Regions from separate parts of the Streptomyces sp. NBC_00984 genome, predicted to be linked through region 1. Evidence: riboswitches for the same ligand, from Rfam matches in the RefSeq annotation. Region 1 holds a riboswitch; each other region holds the start of a gene.
What was found. A riboswitch is a leader RNA that binds a small molecule or an ion and turns the genes downstream of it on or off. The one in region 1 is predicted to bind cobalamin.
Positions count from the first base shown of each region.

Region 2: it holds a riboswitch for cobalamin, as region 1 does, so the genes downstream of both, OG520_RS03925 (FecCD family ABC transporter permease) here and OG520_RS28245 (prenyltransferase/squalene oxidase repeat-containing protein) in region 1, are expected to answer to the same signal.
Region 3: it holds a riboswitch for cobalamin, as region 1 does, so the genes downstream of both, cobN (cobaltochelatase subunit CobN) here and OG520_RS28245 (prenyltransferase/squalene oxidase repeat-containing protein) in region 1, are expected to answer to the same signal.
Region 4: it holds a riboswitch for cobalamin, as region 1 does, so the genes downstream of both, OG520_RS13330 (ribonucleoside-diphosphate reductase subunit alpha) here and OG520_RS28245 (prenyltransferase/squalene oxidase repeat-containing protein) in region 1, are expected to answer to the same signal.

Region 1 is NZ_CP108734.1:6,313,454-6,318,903, forward strand. Features, by position in the region: gene OG520_RS28240 (SCO2322 family protein) at 1-407, opposite strand, end outside; gene OG520_RS28245 (prenyltransferase/squalene oxidase repeat-containing protein) at 404-1,672, opposite strand; cobalamin riboswitch at 1,782-1,917, opposite strand; gene OG520_RS28250 (DinB family protein) at 2,023-2,592, shown strand; gene OG520_RS28255 (MBL fold metallo-hydrolase) at 2,656-3,696, opposite strand; gene OG520_RS28260 (aldehyde dehydrogenase) at 3,922-5,382, shown strand; gene OG520_RS28265 (ferredoxin) at 5,382-5,450, shown strand, end outside.
Region 2 is NZ_CP108734.1:930,617-936,066, reverse strand. Features, by position in the region: gene OG520_RS03950 (carbonic anhydrase) at 1-395, opposite strand, end outside; gene cynR (transcriptional regulator CynR) at 531-1,439, shown strand; gene OG520_RS03940 (GntR family transcriptional regulator) at 1,501-2,148, shown strand; gene OG520_RS03935 (hypothetical protein) at 2,194-2,643, shown strand; gene OG520_RS03930 (DUF402 domain-containing protein) at 2,666-3,184, shown strand; cobalamin riboswitch at 3,353-3,498, shown strand; gene OG520_RS03925 (FecCD family ABC transporter permease) at 3,600-4,709, shown strand; gene OG520_RS03920 (ABC transporter ATP-binding protein) at 4,709-5,450, shown strand, end outside.
Region 3 is NZ_CP108734.1:918,367-923,816, forward strand. Features, by position in the region: gene cobN (cobaltochelatase subunit CobN) at 1-2,940, opposite strand, end outside; adenosylcobalamin (AdoCbl) riboswitch at 3,027-3,107, opposite strand; gene cobG (precorrin-3B synthase) at 3,208-4,527, shown strand; gene OG520_RS03880 (precorrin-8X methylmutase) at 4,591-5,217, shown strand; gene OG520_RS03885 (precorrin-2 C(20)-methyltransferase) at 5,220-5,450, shown strand, end outside.
Region 4 is NZ_CP108734.1:3,090,717-3,096,166, reverse strand. Features, by position in the region: gene OG520_RS13335 (ribonucleotide-diphosphate reductase subunit beta) at 1-392, opposite strand, end outside; gene OG520_RS13330 (ribonucleoside-diphosphate reductase subunit alpha) at 392-2,803, opposite strand; cobalamin riboswitch at 2,943-3,084, opposite strand; gene mctP (monocarboxylate uptake permease MctP) at 3,250-4,884, opposite strand; gene OG520_RS13320 (DUF3311 domain-containing protein) at 4,881-5,135, opposite strand; gene OG520_RS13315 (GntR family transcriptional regulator) at 5,398-5,450, opposite strand, start outside.

The DNA.
Region 1 (5,450 bases):
TCCGCGGCGCTCGCGTCGGGGTCGACCCGCGCGCACGCGGTGCGCAGCGCGGGCGGTGTCTCACCGGCCGGGGCGTCCGCGGTCGTGCCCGGGTCGATGACGAGCGCGATCCTCTTGGTGCCGTCCTCGGCCGGGGTGTCCGCGCAGATCTTCGTGAAGGCGGGGGCACGGCGCGGCTTCGCCGAGTCCTGGGAGTCCTCGCTCACCGAGAACCGGAAACCCTGCACCGTCCCGTCGTCGGGCCGGACCAGGGACGGGCCCTGGGTGGCGTACGTCCAGCCGGAGCCGGAGCCTTCCCAGAACGACCAGTACCGGTAGCCGGCCGCCTGGGCCGGACCCGCGCCGAGCACGGCCAGGACGGCGCCCAGGACCACCAGCAGCGCGGTGGCCCTTCCCGTGCGCCTCACAGCTGCCTGTTCTTCCGGCGACCGCTGATCAGGAAGAACGCGATTGCCGCGAGGACGAGGGCGATGCCGATGTACCACCACACGCCCCCGATCACGTCGTCGCCGCTGTGGACCTGGTCCTTCTCGGTGGCCTCGTACCCGGTGTCGGCGGACGGGTCGGGCGTCACGACGGCGGCGGGCGCGGGGCCGGCCGCGTTCAGCCGGGCGACCAGGTCGACGCCGCCGAAGTCCCGGGCGTTGTCGCCGGTCGAGTGGGCGGCCAGGATCAGCTGGGCGTAGGCGGCGGGGCCGTTCTGGGCGGCCCAGTCCGCGGAGTTCTTCTTCAGCCAGCCGAGCGCCCCGGCCGCCTTGTCCTGGTGACCGGCCGCGGACAGCGCGACGACCGCGTCCGCGGTGTTGCCGAAGTCGGGCTGCGGGGTGGAGTCGGTGGCACCCGGCATCGGCGCCTGGTTCAGGTGGCCGTTCCCGGCGAGGGCACCGGTGAGGTAGTGGGCGCCGTTCTGGGCGGCCTGCTCGGGCGTGAGGCCGGAACCGGGGTGGCAGCTGGGCGCCTTGCCCGCGGCGTTGTTCCCGACGGCCAGTGCCTTGCCCATCGCGCCGAGCACGGCGGCCGCGGTGGCGTCCGCGTTCGCGACGAGCTTCCCCTTCTTGTCGGGCTGGTAGGCGAAGGCGCCGCCGTCCTTGCCCCCGCACGGGATCGCGAGCGCGAGCAGCGGGTCGTACGGGGTCTTGCCGCCGGGGGTCGTGATGTCCGCGAGCCGCTGCCCCTGCCGGGCGAGGGCGCCGATCACCAGGGAAGTGGAGTTGGCGTCGCTGGGCGCGCCCGCGGTGTAGCCCCAGCCGCCGTCCTCGTTCTGCACGGACTTCAGCCAGCGCACCGAGTTGTTCACGGTCTCCCGGTGCCCGCCGACCTCGACCAGCGCCTGGGTGGCGGCCGCGGTGGCATTGGTGTCCCGCATCGTCTTCGCGTCGCACGGCTTGGAGACATCGGGCCGGAACGCGGCGTAGGAGCCGTCGGCGCACTGCTGGGAGATCAGCCAGTCCACCGACTTCGCGGCCGGTGTGACGCCTTCGAGCCGCTGGGCGAGGAAGGCCAGCGACTGCCGCCACACCCCGTCGTAGGTGGGGTCCTTCGTGCCGTACAGCCCGGCGGGCAGTGCGGCGGACGGCGAGGGGGACGGCGCTGCGACCGCGACCGGCGCTGCGGCCGCGCAGAGCACGGCGGCGGTGGCGGCGAGCGTTGCTGCGCTGCGGCGTACGGTCATGGCGGGCGGGGCCTCTCCTGCGGGGTGAACCGGGCACAGGCACGCTCAGGCACCAGGCTCCGGCTCCGTATACCTCGACGGTGCCGACCACCGGCGGGTCCGGTGGTCCGAGCCGGTCACGACCGCGGACAGGGCATTCCGACTCACCGTCTGCGACGACGGCTCACGGCTGCGTGGTCAGTGCCGGATTCGCACCGGCTTCCCCCTGAACGGGCATGATGACGACCCGCACACTCTACCGGGCGGGCCCGGCCGGGCCCGGGGCGGCTTCGGCTCGCCGGCAACGCGGAATACCCACTGGCGGGCAACGGGGGAAACCCACTGGCGAGTTCGGCCCCGAACGGACGACCATGTCCCGCATGAGTGATCAACCCGCACGCTGGACCCAGGCGACCGTCTACCCCGACATGTGGGCGGACCCGGACGACGACCCCCGCAGCAAGGAGGGCACGAGCCCGGAGGGCGAGCTCGCGACGCTCGCGGAGTATCTGACCGACTACCGGCTGACCCTGCGGATGAAGTGCGACGGCCTGGACGCGGAGCAGCTGGCCCGCCGGTCGGTCCCGCCGTCGACGCTGTCGCTGCTCGGCCTCCTGCGCCACCTCGCCGAGGTGGAACGGGACTGGCGCAACTGGATCACCGACGGTGAACCGCTGCCGAAGCTGTACGGCAAGCGGGACGCGGACTTCGACGGAGCCGTCGCCGAGCAGGCCGTGGTCGACGCCGCGTACGCCGATCTGCAGCGCGAGCAGGCCGCGACCGACGCCGCGCTGGCCGGGCACCCGGACCTCGGCGAGCGGCTGGGGAAGGACAAGATCTCCGTCCGGGAGCTGCTGGTGCACAGGATCGAGGAGTACGCCCGGCACTGCGGGCAGGCCGACCTGCTGCGCGAGTGCATCGACGGACGGGTGGGTCAGTGAGGCCCTGCCATTGAGATGAGCCCCGCGGGGCGGCCTGCCTCACACTGCGATGCCCGCCCCGCCTCACACTGCGATATATGTCACCGGCTCGCTCCCCGGCACCGCCTCCGCGCGCCCGAGCTTCACCAGCCGCCGCAGATGCGCCTCGGCCTCCGAGACGGCGATGTTCCGGGAGCCGTGCGGGATCTGCGCCCAGGGCCGGTTCCACTCCATCCGCTCGGCCAGCTCCCACGGCGTCAGCGGCTCGGCCAGCAGTCCCAGCAGCCCGGTCAGCCGCTCCTCGTGATGGCCGAGGAGCTCCCGTACGCGTCCCGCCGCGTCGGTGAAGGCGTACTGATGCGCGGGCAGCACCTCGGCGGCCCCGAGCCGGCCGATGCGCTCCAGCGAGTCGAGGTAGTCGCCGAGCGGGTCGGTGACCGTCGCGTCGTCCGGGTCCTCGTACAGCCCGATGTGCGGACTGATCCCCGGCAGCAGGTGATCCCCCGAGAAGAGCCGCCCCCGGCCCGGCAGATTCCCCGGATGCTCCTCCTCCAGGTGCAGGCACACATGCCCCGGCGTGTGCCCCGGCGTCCAGATCGCCCGCAGCCTGCGCCCCGCCAGACCGAGCAGCTCACCGGGCACGATCTCCCGGTCCGGCAGCGCGGCCCGCAATCCCGGCAAGGTACGCATCCGCCCCCCGCCGGCCGCGGCGGCCCGCAACGGCGCGAGGTGCTCCTCGGGCGCACCGACCGCGGCGAGCTTGGCCGCGAGATACGTCAGCCAGGTACCGGGCCGGGACTCCCGGGTACGTCGCACGATCGCGGTGTCCGCCGCGTGCATGGCGATCCAGGCCCCGGAAGCCTCGCGCACCTGGCCGGAGAGCCCGTGGTGGTCGGGATGGTGGTGGGTGATGACCACCCCGTGGATGTCGGCCATCTCCGTACCGACGGCGGCGAGCCCGGCACCGAGCGTGTCCCAGGCCTCGGGATCGTCCCACCCGGTGTCGATCAGGACCGGTCCCCGATCGGTGTCCAGGACGTGCACGAGGGTATGGCCGAGCGGATTGTCCGGGATGGGCACCTTGATGCTGTGCACGCCCCCGCCGTGGTCGGTCACCTGCGTCATGAGGTCCCCATCTCTCTGGACGGCGTACGGCTTCGCGGCTCCGGTGCGTCGCCCCCACTGTAACGAGAACTTGTTCCAGTAGTAGCCCTGGTTGACCATCTCGTCCGGGGTGCTGTCGCGGCCGTGGACTCCTGGAACTGGAACTGGTATCAGTTCTGACACAGAGTCAGATGCCGAGTCGGATACTGAGTCGGGCAACGCGCCGGGCCGCGGGAGGCAGCAGCCATGACCGAGCTTGTCGAACACGGAAAACTGTTCATCGGCGGGGAGTTGGTCGATCCGCTGGGCCGGGACACGATCGAGGTCGTCTCGCCGCACACCGAACAGGTCATCGGCCGGGTGCCGCACGCCTGCGAGGCGGACGTGGACCGTGCCGTCGCCGCCGGGCGGCGGGCGTTCGACGAGGGGCCCTGGGCGCGGATGAGCCCGGACGAACGGATCGCGGTGGTCACCCGGATCAAGGACGGGTTCGCCGTGCGGTACGAGGAGATCGCCCGGGTCATCAGCTCGGAGAACGGCACCCCGTACACGTCGAGCATCATGGTGCAGGCGCTCGCCGCGATGATGGTGTGGGACTCGGCGATCACCGTCGCCCGCGAGTTCCCGTACGAGGAGCGGCGGGCCGGGGCGCTCGGGCCGTTGCTGGTGCGCCGGGAGCCGGTCGGGGTGGTCGCGGCCGTGGTGCCGTGGAACGTTCCGCAGTTCACCGCCGCCGCCAAGCTCGCGCCCGCGCTGCTGGCCGGCTGCTCCGCCGTGCTCAAGGTCTCGCCCGAATCGCCGCTGGACGCCTACATCCTGGGCGAGATCGCCGCCGAGGCCGGGCTGCCGGAGGGGGTGCTGTCGATCCTTCCGGCCGACCGCGAGGTCAGCGAGTACCTGGTCGGGCATCCCGGTGTCGACAAGGTGTCGTTCACCGGGTCCGTGGCCGCCGGGCGCCGGGTGATGGAGGTCGCCTCGCGCAACCTCACCCGGGTCACCCTGGAGCTGGGCGGCAAGTCCGCCGCCGTCATCCTCCCGGACGCCGATCTGGACGCCGCCGTCGCGGGCATCGTCCCCTTCGCCTGGATGATCAACGGCCAGGCGTGCGTGGCCCAGACCCGCATCCTCGTCCCGCGCTCCCGCTACGACGAGACGTCCGAGGCGTTCGCCGCCGCGGCCGGTGCGCTGAAGGTCGGCGATCCGCTCGACCCCGCCACCGAACTCGGCCCCCTCGTCGCGCAGCGCCAGCAGCGGCGCTCGCTCGACTACATCCGGATCGGGCAGGACGAGGGCGCCAAGATCCTCACCGGCGGCGGCCGTCCGGCCTCCCAGGAGCGGGGCTGGTACGTCGAACCGACCCTCTTCGGGGACGTCGACAACTCCATGCGCATCGCCCGCGAGGAGATCTTCGGCCCCGTCATCTGCCTGCTGCCGTACGGCGACGAGGACGAGGCGGTGCGGATCGCCAACGACTCCGAGTACGGCCTCAGCGGCAGCGTCTGGACCGCCGACACCGAACGCGGCATCGACATCGCCCGCCGGGTCAGGACGGGCACGTACAGCGTGAACACCTTCAGCCTCGACATGCTCGGCCCGTTCGGCGGGTACAAGAACTCAGGTCTGGGGCGGGAGTTCGGCCCCGAGGGGTACGGCGAGTACTTCGAGCACAAGATGATCCACCTGCCGGCCGGATACGAGGGGGAATGATGGGGGACCGCTGGGCCGTCGAGGTCGACCGGGGGGTCTGCATCGGCTCCGGGATGTGCGTGAACCAC
Region 2 (5,450 bases), 5.4 Mb from region 1:
CGGGCCCGCGCGGCGTCGGCGTGCCGCAGCCAGCCGGCGATGACCGGCGCGGCGCTGAGGTCGTGCTCCTCCGCCAGGGCGGTCATCGCGCCGCAGGAGGAGTGGCCGCAGATGACGATGTCGGTCACGTGCAGCACGGCGACGGCGTACTCGACGCTTGCCGCGATGCCGTCCGGGCCGGATGCGTACGCGGGGACGAGATTGCCGGCGGTACGGATGACGAACAGCTCGCCCGGGTCGCTCTGCGTGATCAGTTCGGGGACCACGCGGGCGTCGGAGCAGCCGACGAACAGCGTCTTCGGCCGGTGGGTCGTGGCCAGGTGGGCGAAGAGCCCCGCCTTGGCGGGAAAGACGTCGCGACGGAAACGCACGAGGCCGCCCGTGAGGTCATGCATCGGTCACTCCTTTCGGTGAATGCCGGCCCGACGGGCTGACGAAATCCACCATGCATGACCTCCATCTATAGTGTCCAAGTCTTGCTACCCATGATCCTTATAGATCGCATCAATAGTGTGAGTTATGCTGCGCGTATGGGTCCGGAACTACGTCACCTCCGCTATCTGATCGCGGTGGCCGAACACGGTAATTTCACGCGCGCCGCCGAAGAGCTGCGCATCTCGCAGCCGACACTGTCGCAGCAGATCAAGCAACTGGAGCGGGCCGTCGGTGTCCAGCTGCTCGACCGAAGCGGTCGCGGCGTCCGCCCCACCGACGCGGGCGAGGCCTATGTGCACTACGCGCGGCGGGCACTGCGGGAACTGGCGGCCGCCGACCGTGCCGTCCTCGACGTCGCGGACCTCTCCCGGGGGCATCTGCGGCTGGCGGTGACGCCGACCTTCACCGCGTATCTCGTCGGCCCGCTCGTGGAGGCGCTGCACGCGCGCCACCCCGGCATCACGCTGGACCTGCGGGAAATGACCCAGGACCGCATCGAAGCGAGCCTTCTGGCCGACGATCTCGACCTCGGGATCGCCTTCGCGGGATCCCATCTGCCCGGCATCACCGCGACCGCCCTGTTCACCGAGACCCTCAGCCTCGTCGTCGCCACGGACCGTGCCGAGGACCGGGGCGACCGGCCACTGCCGGTGAGCGACCTGGCCGACCAGCAACTCGCGTTGCTCAGCAGCGACTTCGCCACCCGGAGCCATATCGACGGCTACTTCGCCCGGCATCGTGTCAGCCCGCCGATCTCCGTGGAGGCCAACACCATCCAGGCCCTCACCGAAATCGTCCGGCGTACCGGCCCGCTGGCCACCGTGCTGCCCGACGCGATCGCGGACGACCACCTTCACCTCACGCCGATTCCCATCGACCCTCCGCTGCCCGCCCGCGTCGCCACCTTGCTGCACCGGGAGAGCGCCTACGAGAGCGCCGCCGCGCGCGCTTTCTCCCGGCTCGCCCGCGACCTGATCCGCGCGCGCGGCTACGCACCGGCCTGAGAATCCCGTGCCGCGGACGGCATACCGAATACGGACGTCGAGTGATGAGAGAATTGAGGACATGACAGGGTCTGGAGACTTCGAGCCGGAGTCGGAGCGGGTCACGCGCCAGTTGCGTGACGAGATCATCGACGGTGTGCGTGAGCCGGGCAGCAAGCTCGTCGAGCGCGAGCTCGCCGCGGAGCTCGGGGTGAGCAGGCTGCCCGTCCGAGAGGCCCTGAAGGCGCTGGTCACCGAGGGGCTGGTGACACCCAGGCCGCGAACCTGGGCCGTTGTACGGGAGTTCACACCGGCGGACGTCGAGGACCTCGACGAGGTCCGCGCGGCCCTGGAGACGCTGACCTTCCGGCTCGCCGCCCAACGGCGCACCCGCGCGGGACTCGAGAAGCTCCGCTCGGATCTCGACGCCGAGCTGAAGGCGGCGGAGAAGGGGGATGCCGTACGGGCCCACCGGGCCGCCGCCGACTTCCACGAGACGGTCACCGAACTGGCCGACAACGAACTCCTGAACGAGCTCCAGAGCACTCTTCGCAGCAGGATGCGCTGGCTGCTGGGGCAGCACGACGACCTGGAGGGCGTCGCGCAGGAGCACGAAGGCCTCTACAAGGCGATTGCGGAGCGTGATGTCGCGCGGGTCGGGAAGCTGGCCGACGAACACCTGGTGACAGGTCGCAACGCAGCCGCCGCGCGCCGCAAGCACCAGGGCTGAGCGGTACGGCCCGGCCACGGGACCCCGGCGCGGATCCGCGCGGCCGTGCCGATGTCCGCGCCCGACACCGTCTCCGCGGCGCGGCCCTCCGTGGGCGCGGTCGCCGAGGCCGGCGGCGAGCCGGTCCACATACCCGCGACAAGAGCCCTGGCGGGCACAGGAGTTCAGACCCGTGCCAGCGTATGGGGCACGGTGGGGCGCCTGTACTTCACGATCCCGGGCAAGGGCGACTACATCCGCTCTGGCAACGTTGTCACGAGTAACAACCGCTCGGTGGTGGCCACCGCACGTCACTGCGGCTTCGGTGAAGGCGGCACCAACTACCGTGTTGCGCCCAACTACGACAAGGGCAACGCCCCCCACGGCTGGTGGGGCTGGCGCAGCGCGGGCTGGGTCACGGGAGGCGGCCAGGAGAACGACAACGCCTTCCTCGTCCTGGACACCCCGGACGGAGCGGTTGCCGGTCACCGGTCGGTTGCCGGGCCATCGCTGTAGTGTCCCGGCCATGGATGCGTTCATGGATGCTGATGAGGTGCTGGTCTCCGTCCGTAAGTACGACGGCAGCCTGCACTGGCACCACTCCATGGTCCGGCTGGGCGAGGACGAGCACGGGGTCTGGCTCGGGGCGCCGGTCGGCACCGTCTACAGCAAGGGTGCCGAGGGGCCTGTCTATGCCACGCGGGAGGCCAGGGTCATGCTCTTTCCCCGTGATGCCTGGTGGACGGCGCTGTTCCAAGCGGCTCCCGCGCGGCTGGACGCCTACTGCGATGTCACCACCCCGGCCCGGTGGTTGCACCCCGGGGAGGTCACCATGATCGACCTGGACCTCGATGTCTGCCGCGTACGTGACGGGGGAAGCGTGTTCGTCGACGACGAGGACGAGTTTGCCGATCACCGGGTCCGATACTCCTACCCGGCCGACGTCATCGACCGGGCCACGGCGTCGGCCGACCGACTGAGGGCTGCGCTCACCGCGCACGCGGAGCCCTTCGGCAGCCGCTGTCAGTCCTGGCTCGCCGAGATCTCCTCGCGCTGACCGGAATGCCATCGCGTTCCCCTCGGGGCGAGGCCCCCCGGTTCTTCCGTGCAGGAGAGTGGTGACGGCCGGGGCGGGCCACGCGAGCAGAAGCCGCGGACCAGCCCCCGTCGACCAGCCATCACCTGGCCGCACGTGCGCAAATCGGTGCACACCGACCATCCCCCCTGACGGTGTGTCAACCCATGCACGCTAAGCTGCAAGTGCCCCGCGGGGGAAGTCCGGTCGAAATCCGGCGCTGACCCGCAACGGTAGGCGGAGCCCGAGATATGGCCCCGTGAGCCCGATTACCCGCGGTGGTGAAGGCTCCTGTCAATTCGCCGTGGACTGCGAGTGGTGCTGCGCAGGGCGCTCCGCGTCCGGGCTGCTCCTTTGATCACGTAGGTGCACGGCCCGAGGCGAAAGCGATCCGCCCGTGGCCACACCCCTCGTCCGTAAGCCTGCCGTGCCCTCGCGCACGGCCCGTGCCGGAGCCGGGCCCGCGCCGCCCCGGCGCGTGTCGCTGTCGCTGCTCCTTCCCGTCCTGTGCGCCGTGCTCCCGGTCTCCCTCGTCTGCGGGGCGGGCATCGGGGCGTCGGGGCTCTCCTGGAGCGAAGTGCTGTGTTGTCTGTGGGCCGGGCTGACGGGCGGCCGAATAGCCCCTGACCAGGTGCCCGCGTACACCATCGTCTGGGAACTGCGCTTTCCGCGAGCCGTGCTGGCCGCGGTCGTCGGGGCCGGACTCTCGGCCATCGGCGTCGCCGTGCAGGCCATGGTCCGCAACGCCCTTGCCGACCCGTTCGTCCTCGGCATCTCCTCGGGCGCGGCGGTCGGTGCCAATGCCGTGCTCATCTTCGGAGCCTTCGGCACGCTGGGCATCTGGGCGCTGTCCACGGCGTCGTTCCTTTCCGCGCTCCTCGCCATGATGCTGGTGTACGCCATCGCACGCACCGCTCGTGGTCTGACCCCGCTGCGGCTCGTCCTGACGGGCACCGCGATGTACTACGGCTTCTCGGCCGTCACCACGTTCATGGTGTTCGCGGCCGAGCGCGGTGAAGCCGCCCGCTCCGCGATGATGTGGATGCTCGGCAGCCTCGGCGGAGCCGACTGGGCCTCCGTACCGATTGCCGCGGGGGCCGTGCTCGGCGGTCTCGCCCACCTCGCCTGGTCGGCGCGTCGGCTGAACGCCCTGGCCATGGGCGACGAGACCGCTGCCGCGCTGGGGGTGGACGCGGGGCGGCTGCGCAAGGAACTTTTCCTGGTCTCCGCGGCCGTCACGGGGGCGGTGGTCGCGGTCAGCGGTGCGATCGGCTTCGTCGGACTGATGGTCCCGCACGCCGTACGGATGCTCGTCGGCGCGGACCACCGCCGGCTGCTGGCCGTCGCACCACTGGTGGGTGCTGTCCTGTTGATCTGGGTGGACATCCTCTCCCGCGTGGTGCTCGCGCCTGCCGAACTGCCGGTGGGCGTGCTGACCGCGGTCATCGGCGTGCCGTGCTTCGTACTCCTGATGCGCCGCCGCTCCTACACGTTCGGAGGCGCCTGATGCGGATCGACATCGATGCTCTGACGGTCGAGATCGCCGGCGCACGGCTGGTGGAGGAGGCCACACTGGGAGCGGGGGAGGGGCAGCTCGTCGGTCTGGTCGGGCCCAACGGCAGTGGCAAATCCACCCTGTTGCGTTGTGTCTACCGGGCTCTGCGTCCCTCGGGCGGCACGGTGCGGCTCGGCGGCGAGGATCTGTACGCCATGAGCGCGCGCGAAAGCGCGCGCCGGCTGGCCGCACTTCCCCAGGAGGCGGCCACCGAATTCGATTTCACGGTCGCCGAGGTCGTGGAGATGGGGCGGCTGCCGCACCAGTCGTCGATGGGACGTACCACCGACGAGGACCGGCAGGCGTGCGGGGCCGCGCTGGCGGGAGTGGGCGCCGACCACCTCGCCGACCGCGGCTTCCTCACTCTTTCCGGCGGCGAGAAGCAGCGGGTGCTGATCGCCCGCGCGCTGGCTCAGCAGCCCCGGCTGCTGGTGCTCGACGAGCCGACCAACCACCTCGACATCGCACAGCAGCTGGAAGTGCTGGCGCTGGTGCGCGACAGCGGGCTGACCGTCCTCACCGCGCTGCACGACCTCAACCTCGCCGCACTCCACTGCGATCTGCTCCATGTCATCGACGGCGGACGGATCGTCGCCTCCGGCGCTCCGCACGACGTGCTCACCCCCGGCCTGCTGGCCGAGGTCTTCGGCGTACGGGCACACCGCGTCCCGCATCCGGAGACCGGCGCCGTAC
Region 3 (5,450 bases), 5.4 Mb from region 1:
GCGGGAGTCGATCAGCTGGAGCAGACCGGCACCGTACGTACCGGGGCGGGAGCCGAAGATACGGGTGGTGGCGCGGCGTTCGTCGCCGTGGGCGGCCAGGTCGGCCTGGGTGTGGGCGCGTACGTGGTTCTGCTCGGCCGGCTCGTCCAGGGAGGCGGCCAGGCGGACCGCGTCGTCGAGGAGGCCGATGGTGTGCGGGAAGGCGTCGCGGAAGAAACCGCTGATGCGGAGGGTGACATCGATGCGCGGGCGGCCGAGTTCGGCCGGCGGGATCGCCTCCAGGCCGGTGACACGGCGCGAGGCGTCGTCCCAGACCGGGCGGACGCCGAGCAGGGCGAAAGCCTCGGCGACGTCGTCGCCGGCGGTGCGCATCGCGCTCGTACCCCACAGGGACAGACCGACCGAGGTGGGCCAGTCGCCGTTGTCGGTGCGGTAGCGCTCCAGGAGCGAGTCTGCCAGGGCCTGGCCGGTCTCCCAGGCGAGGCGCGAGGGTACGGCCTTGGGGTCGACGGAGTAGAAGTTGCGGCCGGTCGGCAGGACGTTGACCAGACCGCGGAGCGGGGAGCCCGAGGGTCCGGCGGGGACGAATCCGCCGTCCAGCGCGTGGAGGGCGTGGTCGAGTTCGTCGGTCGTGGCGGCCAGCCGCGGCACCACCTCGCGGGCCGCGAAGTCGAGGATGTCGCTGACGGCCCGCGGGTGCCCGGCCGCCACCCCGGCGACGGCTTCCGGAGACCAGTCCGCGTCCTCCATCGCCTGGACCAGGGCGCGGGCCCGCTCCTCGGCCTCGTCCGCGGTGACCCGGGTCGCGGCGGACTCGTCGAGCCCCAACGCCTCGCGCAGGCCCGGCAGGGAGGCCGTGCCGCCCCAGATCTGACGGGCGCGCAGGATCGCGAGGACGAGGTTGACCCGGTCGGCGCCGGCCGGGGCGCCGCCCAGGACATGCAGGCCGTCGCGGATCTGCGCGTCCTTGATCTCGCAGAGCCAGCCGTCGAGATGCATGATGAACTCGTCGAAGCCCTCGTCCTCGGGGCGGTCTTCGAGCCCCAGGTCGTGATCGAGCTTGGCCGCCTGGATCAGGGTCCAGATCTGTGCGCGGATCGCCGGCAGCTTCGCCGGGTCCATCGCCGCGATCTGGGCGTGCTCGTCCAGGAGTTGTTCGAGCCGGGCGATGTCCCCGTAGCTGTCGGCGCGCGCCATCGGCGGTACGAGGTGGTCCACGAGGGTGGCGTGGACGCGCCGCTTGGCCTGCGTCCCCTCGCCCGGGTCGTTGACCAGGAACGGGTAGATGAGCGGGAGGTCGCCGAGGGCGGCGTCGGGGCCGCAGGCGGCGGAGAGGCCGGCGTTCTTGCCGGGCAGCCATTCCAGGTTGCCGTGCTTGCCGAGGTGGATCATCGCGTCGGCGCCGAAGCCGTTGTCGTCGGCCGGGGCCGCGATCCAGCGGTAGGCGGCCAGATAGTGGTGCGAGGGCGGCAGATCGGGGTCGTGGTAGATCGCGATCGGGTTCTCGCCGAAGCCGCGCGGCGGCTGGATGAGGATGAGCAGATTGCCGCGGCGCAGGGCCGCGAGGACGATGTCGCCCTCCGGGTTGCTCGACCGGTCCACGAACATCTCGCCCGGGGCGGGGCCCCAGTGCTGCTCGACGGCTTCGCGGAGCTCGGCCGGGAGGGTCGCGTACCAGCGCCGGTAGTCGGCGGCCGGGATGCGGACCGGGTTGCGGGCCAACTGCTCCTCGGTGAGCCACTCCTGGTCGTGGCCGCCCGCCTCGATCAGCGCGCGGATCAGCTCGTCGCCGTCGCCCGACGCGAGGCCGGGGACCTCCTCCGTACCGAAGTCGTATCCCTCGGCGCGGAGTCGGCGCAGCAGGGCGACGGCGCTGGCCGGGGTGTCGAGGCCGACCGCGTTGCCGATCCGGGAGTGCTTGGTCGGGTACGCGGAGAGGACGAGCGCGATCCGCTTCTCGGCGGCCGGGATGTGGCGCAGCCGGGCGTGGCGCACGGCGATCCCGGCGACGCGGGCGGCGCGCTCGGTGTCGGCGACGTACGCGGGCAGGCCGTCCTCGTCGATCTCCTTGAACGAGAACGGAACGGTGATCAGGCGGCCGTCGAATTCGGGGACCGCGATCTGGCTGGCGGCGTCGAGCGGGGAGACTCCCTCGTCGTTGCCTTCCCAGTCGGTGCGCGAACCGGTGAGGCAGAGGGCCTGGAGGATGGGTACGTCGAGGCCGCTGAGGACGCCCGCGTCCCAGGACTCGTCGTCACCGCCCGCCGACGCCTCGGCGGGCCGGGTGCCGCCCGCGGCGAGGACGGTCGTCACGATCGCGTCGGCGGCGCGCAGCGCTTCGATGAGTTCGGGCTCGGGGGTGCGCAGCGAGGCGACGTACAGCGGCAGCGCGCGGGCGCCCGCGTCCTCGACGGCACGGCACAGGGCCTCGATGAACGCGGTGTTGCCGCTCATGTGGTGGGCGCGGTAGTAGAGCACGGCGACGACCGGGCCGTCGGTGCGCCGGGGGGTGCGCTCCAGCGGGCCCCAGGAGGGTGCCGGGGCGGGCGGGGCGAAGCCGTGGCCGGTGAGCAGGACGGTGTCGGAGAGGAAGCGGGCGAGCTGGTCCAGGTTGGCGGGCCCGCCGTGGGCCAGATAGGCATGGGCCTCGGCGGCGATGCCGATGGGAACCGTCGAGGCGGCCATCAGCTGGGCGTCGGGGGCCTGTTCGCCGGTGAGGACGACGACGGGGCGTCCGGTGGCGAGCACCTGGTCGAGGCCGTCCTGCCAGGCGCGTACCCCGCCGAGGAGGCGCACGACGACCAGGTCGACGCCGTCCAGGAGCTGTGGCAGGTCCTGGAGCGGGAGCCGGGAGGGGTTGGCGTAGCGGTAGGAGACCGGGCCCTCCGAGGCGCGGGCGCTGAGCAGGTCGGTGTCGGACGTCGACAGGAGCAGGATCATGCGGCGTCGGGCCTTCCTCGGGGTGTCCACGCCCCGGGCGGTGTCGGAATGAAGCTCCCCGCTCGAACGGATCCGAGCGTGTGGGGAAGGGAGTTCCTGACTTGCCCGGCCGTGGCCGGACTCACAGTGGCGGGACCGTGCCGGACTTGCACCGGACTTCCTCCCCTGTCGCCGTCTGTGGCGACGACGTGCCGGATGGCCCGTCACTAGGCATAGTAAGGGCCGGTCAACCGATGGAGGACATACGGATCTGGTCAGATGGTCGGTATGCTCGCCGCCATGCCCCGACCTGCCACTTCGCCTTCACCGCCGGGAGACGCGTCTCCCCGGGACCGCGGTGACGCCTGCCCCGGCACGCTGCGGCTGCACCGGGCGGACGACGGCGCTCTGGCCCGCGTCCGTGTTCCCGGCGGGCTGCTGACCGCGGTGCAGGCGGACGCCCTGGGGGCGTTGGCGGGGAGCCTGGGCGATGGTGAGTTGCATCTCACTTCGCGCGGCAATGTCCAGTTGCGCGGGCTGGGCCCGGACTGCGGAGGCGAACTGGCCGACAGGCTGGGCGAGGCGGGGCTGCTGCCCTCCGCGCGCCACGAGCGGATACGCAACATCGTGGCGTCGCCGCTCTCGGGGCTCGACGGCCGCGGCGCACGGGACGTCGGCCCCTGGCTGTCCGCGCTGGACGCGCTGTTGTGCGCGGGCGACCGGACGGCGGGCCTCTCGGGCAGGTTCCTGTTCGTGCTCGACGACGGCCGTGGCGATGTGGACGCGCTGGGCGGCGACGTGACGTTGCTGGCGCAGGACGACGGAACGGCGCTGCTGCGGATCGGCACGGCCAGGACAGCGGTACGAATACCGGGCGCGCAGGCGCCGCAGGCCGCCCTCCTGGCGGCCGGGACCTTCCTGGATCAGGCGTCGGGCACCGGTGCCTGGCGCGTGTCGGACCTGCCCGGCGGTGCCGGATCCCTCTTCGACGAGGTCGTACGACGGTTGCGGGCGACGGGTACCGGCACCACTTCCACCGAGGACCGTGCCTGCCCGCGGAGCTCGGACGGCCCCGCCCCCGGCGTCGTGACCGGCCCGCACGACGGGGCCGCGCTGTCCGTCGGCATCCCCCTGGGGCGCGTCGGCCCGGCGCAGTGGCGGTCGTTGACGGACACGGCCCGGCACCGGGGCCGCGGTGAGTTGCGGCTGACGCCGTGGCGCGGGGTCGTCGTACCGGGGGTGGAGCGGCGGCGGGCCGCGGGTCTGCTGGACGATCTGGGGGCCACCGGCCTCGTCGTCGGACCCGGCTCCCCCTGGGCCGGGGTGGGTGCCTGTATCGGCCGGCCGGGCTGCGCGAAGTCGCTGGCCGATGTGCGGGCCCAGGCGGCGGACGCGGTGGGGGCCGTGGGCCCGTTGCCGGTGTACTGGTCCGGGTGCGAACGCCGGTGCGGCCACCCCCGCGGCGAGTGGGTGGACGTCGTCGCCACCCCCGACGGACACCGGATCTCGCTCGTACGGGGCGAGGTACGGGACGCCCCCGTGAGCGTCCCCGACAGCCCCGGTGGGCTCGCCGCCGCGGTGGCCGCGGCCCGCCGCGCGCGCGGCTGATCCCGTACGCCCCACTCCCCTGTACCCGACCGTCGCACACCCGAGGAAGAGAGCGAAAGCACCGTGCACCAGTACGAGAAGGACGGACCGGCGATCTATCGCCAGTCCTTCGCCACGATCCGTGCAGAGGCGGATCTCGCAGGCCTGCCCGCCGATGTGAGCCAGGTCGCGGTCCGCATGATCCACGCCTGCGGGATGGTCGACCTCGTCCGTGATCTCGCTTTCACCCCGGACGCGGTCGCCCGCGCCCGCGCCGCTCTGCGGGCCGGCGCACCCATCCTGTGCGATGTGGCCATGGTCGCCAGCGGCGTCACCCGCAAGCGGCTGCCCGCGGACAACGAGGTGGTGTGCACCCTGTCCGACCCGGCGGTGCCGGAACTCGCGAAGCAGCTGGGCACCACCCGCAGCGCCGCCGCCCTGGAGCTGTGGCGCGACCGGCTGGACGGCGCGGTCGTCGCCGTCGGAAACGCACCGACCGCCCTGTTCCGGCTGCTGGAGATGATCGAGGAGGGCGCGCCGCGCCCCGCCGCCGTCATCGGCGTGCCGGTCGGCTTCATCGGTGCCGCCGAGTCCAAGGACGCCCTGGCCGCGCACCCGTCCGGGCTGGAGCATCTGATCGTCCGGGGCCGTCGCGGCGGCAGCGCCATGGCGGCCGCCGCGCTCAACGCGATCGCCAGCGAGGAAGAGTAGACGTGAGCGAGCAGAAGACGGGCCGGCTGTACGGGGTCGGGCTCGGCCCCGGCGATCCGGCCCTGATGACCGTACGCGCGGTGGAGATCATCGCCGAGGCCGATGTCATCGCCTATCACAGTGCCCGGCACGGGCGGTCCATCGCCCGGTCCATCGCGGCGAAGCACATCCGTACCGACCATGTCGAGGAGCCGCTGGTCTACCCCGTCACGACGGAGACCACGGACCACCCG
Region 4 (5,450 bases), 3.2 Mb from region 1:
AACGCGGCGGCACGGTCGTCCGGGTCGGGCAGATAGGTGTCCAGCAGCGTCAGATAGAACTGGACGTGCACGGCCTCCTCGAAGAGCTGCCGCGACAGGTACAGCCGCGCCTCGGGGGAGTTGATGTGCTTGTACAGCGTCAGCACGAGGTTGTTGGAGACGATCGAGTCGCCCGTCGCGAAGAACGCGACCAGCCGGCCGATCATGTGCTGCTCGCCGGGGGACAGCTTGGCGAGGTCGGCGACGTCGGAGTGCAGGTCGACCTCCTCCACCGTCCAGGTGTTCTTGATCGCGTCGCGGTAGCGCTCGTAGAAGTCCGGGTAGCGCATGGGCCGCAGCGTCAGTTCGAAGCCCGGGTCCAGAAGGTTCTTGTCGGAGTTGGTGGAGCTCATTACTGGCAGGCCTCGCAGGACTCGGGGTTTTCGAGGGAGCAGGCGATTGCGTCCGCGTCGGGCGCCGAAGCCTGCTGTACGGGGATGGGGGCGGCGGTCGCGGTCTGGCCGGAGGCGGCACGGGCGATCCGGGTCGCCGGGCGCGAGCGCAGGTAGTACGTCGTCTTCAGCCCCTGCTTCCAGGCGTACGCGTACATCGAGGAGAGCTTGCCGATCGTCGGCGTCTCCAGGAACAGGTTCAGCGACTGGCTCTGGTCCAGGAACGGCGTACGGGCCGCCGCCATGTCGATCAGGCCGCGCTGCGGGATCTCCCACGCCGTGCGGTACAGCGCCCGCACGTCCTCCGGGATCCAGGCGAAGCCCTGCACCGAGCCGCTGGCCTCGCGCAGCGCCTCACGGGTCCGCGCGTCCCACACCCCGAGCTGCTTCAGCTCATCCACCAGGTACGCGTTGACCTGGAGGAACTCACCGCTGAGCGTCTCGCGCTTGAAGAGGTTGGAGACCTGCGGCTCGATGCACTCGTAGACCCCCGCGATCGAGGCGATCGTCGCCGTCGGCGCGATGGCGAGCAGCAGCGAGTTGCGCATCCCGCTCTTCGCGACGCGGGCGCGCAGCGCGTCCCACCGCTCCGGCCAGTTCAGCTCGGTGTCGTAGTGGTCGGGGTGCAGTACACCGCGAGCGGCGCGCGTCTGCGACCAGGCGGGCAGCGGGCCGGACCGCTCGGCCAGCTCGCACGACGCCTCGTACGCGGCGAGCATGATCCGCTCGGAGATCCTCGTGGAGAGCGCGCGGGCCTCGGGGGAGTCGAAGGGCAGCCGCAGCTGGAAGAAGACGTCCTGGAGACCCATGGCGCCCAGGCCCACCGGGCGCCACTTCGCGTTGGAGCGGCTGGCCTGCTCGGTCGGGTAGAAGTTGATGTCGACGACCCGGTCGAGGAAGGTCACGGCGGTGCGGACGGTGGCGTCCAGCCGCTCCCAGTCGATGTCACCGTCGGCGACGAACGCGCCGAGGTTGACCGAGCCCAGGTTGCAGACCGCCGTCTCGCCGTCGTCGGTGACTTCGAGGATCTCGGTGCACAGGTTCGAGGAGTGGACGACGCTGCCCGGCTCGGCGGTCTGGTTCGCGGTCCGGTTGGAGGCGTCCTTGAACGTCATCCAGCCCTGGCCGGTCTGCGCGAGGGTGCGCATCATCCGGCCGTACAGCTCGCGGGCCGGGATCGACTTGCGGGCCAGCCCCTTCGCCTCGGCGGCCCGGTACGCGGCGTCGAACTCGTCGCCCCACAGGTCGACGAGACCGGGTACGTCGGCGGGCGAGAACAGCGACCAGTCGCCGTCCGCGTCGACCCGGCGCATGAACTCGTCCGGGATCCAGTGCGCCAGGTTGAGGTTGTGCGTACGCCGCTGGTCCTCGCCCGTGTTGTCGCGCAGCTCCAGGAACTCCTCGATGTCCGCGTGCCAGGTCTCCAGGTAGACGGCGGCGGCGCCCTTGCGGCGGCCCCCCTGGTTGACCGCGGCGACGGAGGCGTCGAGCGTCTTCAGGAACGGCACGATGCCGTTGGAGTGCCCGTTGGTGCCACGGATCAGCGAACCGCGGGAGCGGATGCGGGAGTACGACAGACCGATGCCGCCCGCGTGCTTCGAGAGCCGGGCCACCTGGTGGTAGCGGTCGTAGATCGAGTCGAGCTCGTCCAGCGGGGAGTCCAGCAGGTAGCAGGAGGACATCTGCGGGTGCCGGGTGCCGGAGTTGAAGAGCGTGGGGGAGGAGGGGAGGTAGTCGAGCCGGCTCATCAGCCCGTACAGCGCCGCCACTTCGTCCACCGCGCGCTGCGAGTCGTCCTCGGCGAGCCCGGACGCGACCCGCAGCATGAAGTGCTGGGGCGTCTCGATGACCTGGCGTGTGTGCGGGTGGCGCAGCAGATAGCGGCTGTGCAGGGTCCGCAGCCCGAAGTAGCCGAAGCGGTCGTCCGCGCCGTCGGCGAGCGAACGCTCCACCAGCGCGTCCAGCGCGGCCGCGTGGCGGGCGACGAACTCGGCGGTACGGTCCGCGATCAGGCCCTCGCGGTGCCCGACGGCGACCGAGGCGGAGAAGGAGGCCGCGCCCTGGCCGGCCGCCTCGTCCGCGATGGTGAGGGTCAGGAGCCGGGCGGCGAGCCGGGAGTAGGCGGGGTCCTCGGAGATCAGGCCCGCGGCGGCCTCGGTGGCCAGCGAGCGCAGCTCGGCCTCGTCCGCTCGGGCGCTGCGACCGCGCAGCGCGGCGGCGGCGACCCGGCCGGGGTCGGTGTCGGGCAGATCGGCGGTGAGGTCGGTCAGGGTCCGCAGCAGTGCGGTTCCCGGTCCGTCCTGTGCGGCTGCCTCGGACTCGGCTGCTGCGGACACGGCGACTGAAGCCGGATCGGCTGGCGCGATGGTCACGTGGTGCTCTCCCTCGCTCGGCTCGGGGCCGGCGGGGAACGGGGCAGCCCTACGGGCGCGTACCCGGGGCAGGGCAGCACTCCGCACGGCGTCCACCGGCCCAACCGCGAGGCCCGGACGTCTGGGCATCCGGTTCGGTCGAGCCGGATGCGCTGCCGGCAGGTCATCGGACTGACTCGGGGGTGCACAAAAGCGCACTGAATACACCGTTGCGGGACAGTTCCGGATTCGCACCGGATTCCCCTGCGGCGACAGCGAGGACGAGCATACATGTGGGGGCTGCCCGATGAGGCAGCCCCCACATGTTGTGTCGCGCCGACTGGGCGGGGCCCACAGAATGAGCCGTACGGCCCTTTCCCGGGCCGCCGGGCCGGATCAAGCCGACGGCCCGCCGCGCCCCGCTGGAGGAGGCTCGGCGGGCCGTCGACGGGCCGTTGGCGCGGGTCTCAGTGACCGCCCGGCGCCCCTGCCGTGGCCGGCGGGAGTTCCGTCTTCACGCCCGGGTCGCCCGCGTCGGCCGTGTAGTCGGACGGGGAGGTCTCGTCGATCCCGGCGGGCGCCTTCACGGCGTTCAGGACGAAGGTGAGCACCACCGTCACCACCACGTTCAGCACGAACGCGGTGAGGCCGATGTAGCCGATCTCGCCGATGCCGGGGATCTCCTCGGAGGACCCGCCGAAGTGCGCCTGGGTCGGGCTGGCGACCCCGTACGCGGCCACCGTCCCGTACACCATGCCGACCGCCCAGCCCGCGAGCAGCGCCCAGCGGTGGAACCAGCGGGTGAACAGGCCGCCGACCAGGGCCGGCATCGTCTGGAGGATCCAGATGCCGCCGAGCAGCTGGAAGTTGATCGCGACCGTCTTGTCCATGGTGAGGACGAAGGCGAGCGCGCCGACCTTGACCAGCAGCGACACCAGCTTGGAGACCTTGGTCTCCTGCTCCGGGGTCGCGTCCGGCTTCAGGAAGTCCTTGTAGATGTTGCGGGTGAAGAGGTTCGCCGCGGCGATCGACATGATCGCGGCGGGCACCAGCGCGCCGATGCCGATGGCGGCGAACGCGACGCCCGCGAACCAGTCCGGGAACATGTTCTCGAACAACTGGGGGATGGCCAGCTGCCCGTTGTCCACCTTGATCCCGGCGGCGATGGCCATGAAGCCGAGCAGCGCCAGCAGGCCCAGCATCAGCGAGTACAGCGGCAGGATCGTGGTGTTGCGCCGGATCACGTTGCGGCTGCGGCTGGAGAGCGTCGCCGTGATCGAGTGCGGATACATGAACAGCGCCAGCGCCGAGCCCAACGCCAGGGTGGCGTAACCCCATTGGCCGGCCTCGCCCGGTGCGAGCGCGCCGCGCGGCTTGCCGGTGGCCGGATTGGTCTGGGAGAACGCCTCGCCCGCCTTGGCGAAGATGTTGTCGAAGCCGCCCAGCTTGATCGGGATGTAGATGATCGCCACCGCGATGACCAGGTAGATCAGTCCGTCCTTGACGAACGCGATCAGCGCGGGCGCCCGCAGGCCGGACGAGTAGGTGTACGCGGCGAGCACCGCGAACGCGATCAGCAACGGCAGGTCCTTGATGAACCAGTGGGTGTTCTCGCCGCCGCCGACGCCCATCACGTCCAGCACCGCCTGGATGCCGACGAGTTGGAGCGCGATGTACGGCATCGTGGCGAGGATGCCCGTGACGGCGACCGCCAGCGAGAGGCTCTTCGAGCCGAAGCGCCCGCGGACGAAGTCCGAGGTGGTGACGTACCCGTGCTTGTGCGAGACCGACCAGAGCCGCGGCAGGAAGGTGAAGATCAGCGGGTACACGAGGATCGTGTAGGGCACGGCGAAGAAGCCCGCCGCGCCCGCCGCGTAGATCGCCGCCGGAACGGCGACGAAGGTGTACGCGGTGTACAGGTCGCCGCCGAGCAGGAACCAGGTGACCCAGGTGCCGAACGACCGTCCGCCCAGGCCCCATTCGTCGAGGCTGGCCTCGTTCTCGGCCTTGCGCCAGCGCGCCGCCAGGAAGCCCATGACCGTGACGGCCACGAAGAAGAAGATGAAGACGCCGAGCGCGACGCCGTTCACACCGTCCTTCATGCCGACTCACCTCCCTTGCGGGCGCGCTGGTCACGCTGCCACAGCTTGTACGCGGTCATCGTGAGCGCGGTGGAGATCAGCACCCAGAGCATCTGGTACCAGTAGAAGAACGGAATGCCGATGAAGGTGGGGTCCACCTTCGCGTACGAACTCACCCAGAGCATCGCCACGAACGGCGCGACGAGACACAGGGCGATGACCACCCGGACCGGTGTGACGGTGGGTGGTTTTCCTTCTGGGTCTGCTGGCATTTGGCGACTCCGTCCCCTCGCTGATCACCTTGTAATGCGCAGGAAATCTAGGGGAGGCTTCCGGTCACCGTCACCCCCTGTCCGCATTGCGGTCCGGAAACGGTCCGCGAATCGGGTGCGTATGCTCGAAAATCCGTCAGGTGTACGGCAGTTGGTCCGTACCAGGACATGCGAAAGGCCCCCGTGGAGTGGTGCGTTCCACGGGGGCCGCGAGCGACGTTCCGTACGGGCGGGACGGCTGGAGTCCGTCCCCGCGCCGGGGTCAGTCCGTGGGCCGCTTCAGGCGCGCCACGAACTTGTACCGGTCGCCGCGGT